2 linked regions of the Cohnella abietis genome follow. The protein of the gene in region 1 interacts with the protein of each later gene in a pairwise test. Links are inferred from orthologs where the notes say so. Each region holds a gene or a part of one and is shown in the gene's direction. Other genes may lie near its edges. The genes, in order: rplK and prmA.

What was found.
Region 2: the proteins of rplK (region 1) and prmA interact in binary tests that used the Escherichia coli proteins (3 or more experiments, as listed by UniProt). The link is inferred for Cohnella abietis from one-to-one orthologs.

Annotation. Positions count from the first base shown.
Region 1 is NZ_AP019400.1:6,153,669-6,156,674, reverse strand. What follows is about bases 3-2,681. They hold rplK (50S ribosomal protein L11), read left to right. Parts: upstream 3-968; coding sequence 969-1,394; downstream 1,395-2,681. Other genes in these bases: rplJ (50S ribosomal protein L10), read left to right, coding at 2,500-2,681; rplA (50S ribosomal protein L1), read left to right, coding at 1,490-2,182; nusG (transcription termination/antitermination protein NusG), read left to right, coding at 357-890; secE (preprotein translocase subunit SecE), read left to right, coding at 122-331; rpmG (50S ribosomal protein L33), read left to right, coding at 3-103. Also shown: more of rpmG, read left to right, coding at 1-2; more of rplJ, read left to right, coding at 2,682-3,000. UniProt on the Escherichia coli protein: Forms part of the ribosomal stalk which helps the ribosome interact with GTP-bound translation factors.
Region 2 is NZ_AP019400.1:4,613,080-4,616,403, reverse strand. The notes cover bases 42-3,038. They hold prmA (50S ribosomal protein L11 methyltransferase), read left to right. Parts: upstream 42-1,049; coding sequence 1,050-2,027; downstream 2,028-3,038. Other genes in these bases: KCTCHS21_RS20350 (16S rRNA (uracil(1498)-N(3))-methyltransferase), read left to right, coding at 2,789-3,038; KCTCHS21_RS20355 (site-2 protease family protein), read left to right, coding at 2,024-2,707; KCTCHS21_RS20365 (hypothetical protein), read left to right, coding at 446-751; KCTCHS21_RS20370 (YfhD family protein), read left to right, coding at 297-440; dnaJ (molecular chaperone DnaJ), read left to right, coding at 42-161. In the rest of the region: more of dnaJ, read left to right, coding at 1-41; more of KCTCHS21_RS20350, read left to right, coding at 3,039-3,324. UniProt on the Escherichia coli protein: Methylates ribosomal protein L11.

The DNA of each region.
Region 1 (3,006 bases):
CTACACGTCGAGCAAGAACAAACGGACGCACGCCGATCGCATCGAGTTGAAGAAGTTCTGCAGATTTTGCAATGAACATACTCCTCATCGCGAGACGCGCTAAATCCTAGGAGGTATGAACGTGACTTTCCTGGCCAAAATGAAACAAAACTTTGGGTCCTTTTTTTCGTTTTTCGGTGATAGCTGGAACGAATTAAAGAAAGTCCGTTGGCCCAGCCGGAAAGAGCTCGTCAGCTACACAATCATTGTTATTGTGACGGTGCTGCTGGTTACGATCTACTTCTGGGTTCTGGACATCGGTATTTCATCCCTCGTCGATTTAATCATTTGACGCAGGAACCAAAGGTGGCTTTTCCATGGAGAAAAGATGGTATGTAGTACACACGTACTCCGGTTACGAGAACAAAGTTAAAGCTAACCTGGAGAAACGTGTGGAGTCTATGGGTATGCAAGACAAGATCTTCCGCGTCCTTGTGCCAATGGAAGAAGAAATTGTAAACAAGGACGGTAAGAAAAAGACGGTTATGCGTAAAGTATATCCCGGCTATGTTCTTGTCGAGATGGTACAAACGGACGATTCTTGGTACGTGGTTCGCAATACTCCGGGTGTAACTGGATTTGTTGGCTCCACAGGTTCGGGATCGAAACCAACGGCACTTCTTCCTGATGAAGTAGAAGGAATTCTAAAGCATATGGGAATGGACGAGCCGAAGCCGGTTATCGATTTCGAGATCAAAGAAAACGTTCGGGTTATGGTGGGTCCTTTTGCCAACTTTGTCGGATCTGTAGAAGAAATTCTGCCCGAGAAAAGCAAGCTTAAGGTTCACGTTAACATGTTTGGAAGGGAAACTCCGGTTGAATTGGACTTCACACAAGTGGAGAAGATTTAATCGATTAAGGGTTTCTTGAACGAGCGGGAGGGACGAGAGTTCCGTTAAACCGCATTATGGGTTAAGGAGGTGTGCATCATGGCAAAAAAAGTCATTAAATTGGTAAAGCTGCAAGTTAATGCGGGTAAAGCTAACCCTGCGCCACCGATCGGTCCTGCACTAGGTCAAGCTGGCGTAAATATCATGGCATTCTGTAAAGAGTTTAATGCTCGCACAGCAGATCAAGTGGGATTAATCATTCCAGTTGTTATTACTGTATTCGAGGATCGCTCCTTTACGTTTGAAACGAAGACGCCACCAGCAGCGGTATTGCTCCGCGTAGCTGCAGGAATCCCTAAGGGCTCCGGCGAACCGAACAAGAAAAAAGTTGCTACAGTTAAACGTGCGAAAGTACGTGATATCGCTGAGCAAAAAATGCAAGATCTTAACGCGGCTTCCGTTGAAGCAGCTATGCGTATGATCGAAGGAACTGCTCGCAGCATGGGCGTTGTAATCGAAGACTAATCGTTTGCAGCTGATATGGCTGACTAACGTAACGCGGTTCCTAGAACCGCTTGTGGGAGGAAACTTCCGTTAAAACCACAAAGGAGGAGAACAACTTGGCTAAACACGGTAAGAAATATGCAGAGTCCGTTAAGCTGATCGATCGCGATGCTACCTACGAATCGTTGGAAGCAATCGAGCTCGTGAAGAAAGCGGCAACAGCTAAATTCGACGAAACTGTTGAAGCGGCTGTCCGTCTCGGCGTTGATCCGAGAAAGCAAGATCAAGCTGTACGTGGCGTAGTCGTCCTGCCTCACGGCACCGGCAAAACGCAACGCGTTCTCGTATTCGCAAAAGGCGACAAGCTGAAGGAAGCTGAAGCTGCTGGCGCGGATTATGTAGGAGACGCAGACCTCATCGCTAAAATCCAACAAGGATGGTTCGAGTTCGACGTTTGCGTTGCAACTCCGGACATGATGAGTGAAGTCGGTAAGCTTGGCCGTATTCTCGGGGGTAAAGGTTTGATGCCTAACCCTAAAGCAGGCACTGTAACGAATGATGTTGCAAAAGCCATCGCTGAGATTAAAGCCGGTAAAATCGAATATCGTCTCGACAAAGCAGGTCAAATCCATGCACCAATCGGAAAGGTTTCGTTCGATTCTGAGAAATTGAATGAAAACCTTAATGCTCTGATTGAGGCATTGAGCCGTGCTAAACCCGCATCTTCCAAGGGCATTTACCTGAAGAACATCTCGATCTCTTCGACGATGGGACCAGGCGCTCGTGTAAATGCGTCCGTTTATCGCTAAACCGATCGCTCCTAGGAGCTCGGACGGTAAAAACTGTCTTTGACATTGGCAAGCCCTAGTGGTAAGCTAATAAAGCTGAAATTGAATATGGATACCGTAGACCGTAGGTGCGACACATAACCTTTAACCGTTATGCAAGCTTAATTCCCTACCGAGGTGTGTGGATAGAGTTTTCCTCTTTTGCAAAGTGCGCTGCATTTTGATAATAGAGTAAGATCACGTCATGCCTTCGCGAATCTGCGGAGGCATTTCTTTATGCCTCCCAGACTATTGCGAGATAAATATACGGTAATGCCAAGACTTAGGAGGTGTACACAATGGCAAATGCGAAAATCATTCAGGCAAAAGAGCAAGAGGTTGAGGTTATTGCGACTAAGCTACGCGAAAGCAACTGTACGGTTATTGCTGACTATCGTGGCTTGAACGTGGCGCAAGTAACACAGCTTCGTAAACAATTGCGTGAAGCCGGCATTGAATTCCAAGTGTTGAAAAACTCTTTGGTTAGCCGTGCTGCTGCAAATGTTGAATTGAACGAGCTTGAGTCTATCTTAACTGGACCTACTGCTATTGCTTTCGGTAAAGATGTTGTTGCTCCAGCGAAAATCATTAGTGATTTTGCTCGGAAAAACGATGCTCTTAAAGTTAAAGGCGGCGTAGTTGAAGGTCGTTTTGTTGATGCAGCTCAAGTTAAAGCACTTGCAGAGCTTCCGTCCCGCGATGGATTGCTTTCCATGTTGCTCAGCGTCCTGCAAGCACCAGTTCGCAACTTCGCACTCGCTGTCAAAGCGGTTTCGGAGAAGAACGAAGCAAGCGCGTAAGACAAC
Region 2 (3,324 bases), 1.5 Mb from region 1 along the record:
AAGGGGATCAGCAGGTTAAGGTGACAATTGTAACTCCAACTCAATTGAGTGAGGATCAGCGTGACCTGCTGCGCGATTTTGCTTCCAAAAGCGGAGAATCTACGCATGAGCAAAGTAAGTCGATCTTCGAACGCATGAAACGCGCCATATTAGGTGATTAATTATATTTAATAAAACCGTCCAGGATTTTTCCTGGGCGGTTTTATTTTGTATAAGCTTGCAACTGAAGGTGCAATATATGTAAATCATTGCTTTTGCGGTGAGTCATGATTAAAGATGAGAAGGAGAAATGATTAATGACAGACAATCATAAGAAATTACCAGTAGCATCAGCAGAGGATGTAGAGTTCGCAGAGGAGCTTGCGGACGAGGAAGATAAGGAAGCGCAGCAACGTGCGGAAGCGGCTGATCAGCGGGCTACTGTATCTGAAGGAGAGTGACACAATTGGATATGCAGCCCCTACAAGCTAAATTCGCAACCCAGGATCAGGCAGAATCAGCTATTCGTAAGTTATCCTCACTCCGAAGCGACTGTTTTCGATTGGAGAAGATTGGTCCTTACAGTGGCCAGATAGAAACTACAGAGGCGGATGCTCTGCAAAGTATAGATGGCTTAACAGCTACTGCGTTAGAGGGTTCCATTTCGTTAGGTAGCCCTGAAGCTGCATTTACTTTATCCGCTAGTGTTCCTGGCTTAGCCACAGATCAGGCTAGATCTGTCATCCTGCAAGCGGGTGGCGAGATCATATAAACGAAGAGGGCGTGTCACTGTTTCTGGTGATGCGCCTTTTTACATTTTTCTGAAGTATTCAGAATGTGTATGCTCATTATTCCCTTCGCTCAGTAAAATCGATGGATCTGAATGAAGGGGATAGTGGCTATAGTGCTCCCAGGTTAAAGTGTTCCATCGTTTTTTGCTCCTGCAAAACAGTACGTGTATAATGAAAATCATTGAGCAGCCAGAAGGCTGAAAAGATGAATGTTAGGTAGCGACGGAATACCAATATAGAGGTTTCGCGCAAATTCATCGTATAAGGGGAGGAAATGTTTTGCGCTGGCATGAAATTACGGTTCTGGCGACGGAGTCGTCTCAGGAAATGGTTACTCATTATCTAACGGAGCTTGGAGCAGGTGGCGTTTCTGTAGAAGAAGCTTGGTCGGAGGATAAACCGAGAGATACTTCTTTTGGTCAATTATACGATACGCCTTTGAATGACATTAGGCCAGGATATGCAGTATTCAAAGCCTATTTCTCAGAAGATACGTTAATGGAGCCCTTGGTTGCTGAATTGGATGATCTGTTGCGTGGGCTGCCGGAATATGGGTATGACGCAGGAGAGTATCAGATTGAGATTGGTGACGTTCATCAGGATGATTGGGCGGATGCTTGGAAGCAATATTTCAAGCCAATTGCAATAACGGAGCGATTGACCATTAAACCAACTTGGGAGGAATATACTCCTAAGGCAGACGAGTTGGTCATTGAGCTTGATCCTGGTATGGCTTTCGGAACAGGGACGCATCCCACAACTGCGCTTTGTTTGAAAGCACTGGACAACGCCATCTCTGGTGGAGAGCAGATCATAGACGTCGGTACAGGTTCTGGTGTACTTGCTATAGGAGCAATGAAGCTAGGAGCCTCGAAGGTGCTGGCGCTCGATCTAGACCCCGTTGCGGTAACCTGTGCGAAAGAAAATATCACACTGAATGGATACGACGATGACGTTGAAGTAAGACTAAGCGATCTGTTAGGTGTTCTGCATGAGAAAGAGAATAATGCAGAAGTCACACCTCCTGTTGACCTGGTTGTGGCTAATATTCTCGCTGAAATTATATTACTTTTCCTAGCGGATGTAATGAAAGTACTTAAGCCTGGCGGAATTTATATTACCTCTGGCATTTATAAGAACAAAGAAATGGTTGTGCAAGCTGGCTTGCTAGCAGCAGGTTTTGAGATTGTTGATGTGTTAAGGCAAGAAGAGTGGGTGGCGTTTGTTGCTGGTAAACCGAAGGGGGATGGCGAGTGAGCTTTTTTTGGTTTCCTATAGAGGATATTCCTGTAATCCTTCTCGTCATGCTTGTTGCCTTTAGTGTACATGAGTTCGCTCATGCTTGGACAGCATGGAAGTTCGGTGACGATACAGCCTACAAGGAAGGGCGAGTCACTCTTAATCCGATGGCGCATTTAGATTTAATTGGGATGTTGTTTCTACTATTGGCCGGTTTTGGCTGGGCTAAGCCAGTGCCAGTCCGTCGCAGTAGATTTAAAAACCCACGTTTAATGAATATTCTTGTATCTGCTGCTGGACCTATCAGCAACCTGATCCTTGCTTTTCTTATTTTATTTGTTATGGATCTATTGCATTCTTTCAATGTAATCGATAATATTTCCTCACAAATGCTTATCTTTATATCGTATTGGGTTAAAATTAATTTGTCCTTATTGTTATTTAATCTAATTCCTATGCCACCTTTAGATGGATATAGAATCCTTGAGGAATTTCTACCTATCAGAATAAGAATAAAAATACAGGAAATGGCGCAATGGACGACCTTTATTTTTCTTCTTATCATATTTATCCCGCCTTTGCGTGCTATTACGATAGGACCCTTAATGGATTTGCGAGGACCTATTATGGAAGGAATGGGCTGGCTATTGGACAGCATATTTTCCTCAGCTGGAGGAAGTATGTTCTATCGGGTTTAACATTGAAAGTAAAGTTCGGTAGCGAAACGAGCCAGAACACGGTATGATGAAGGATGGAAGCTAAGCAGGAGGCTGTTAGACATGCAGCGTTATTTTGTGCCTGAAACGCAAATGGGGGAAACCTCCGTAAAGCTGGATGGCGAAGACGCCCGGCATTTGGCCGCCGTCATGAGATCTAAACCTGGTGATTTCTTCATTGCTTGCAATGGATTAGGTCGCGACGTATTAGCAAAGATCGTATCAATTGATAAAGATAATGTGCAAGCGGATATAACAGAAGTATTAGAGACTCATGCGGAGATGGCCTGGAAGGTGACAATTGCGCAAAGCTTACCCAAAGGGGATAAGCTAGAGATTGTCATTCAGAAGGGGACGGAAGCGGGGGCTGTGGCTTTCCAGCCATTCGTATCGCAGCGTACTGTTGTCCAATACGACGAGCGCAAGGAAGTAAAGCGACTGGAGCGCTGGCGTAAGATTGCTAAGGAAGCTGCCGAGCAAAGCCATCGTAGCGTTATTCCGCAAATACATGCAGTCAGTACTTGGAAATCTTTACTCAAGCAGTTCTCAGAGTATGACCTTATCTTGTTCTGCTATGAGGAGGAAGGTCGATCTGGTGC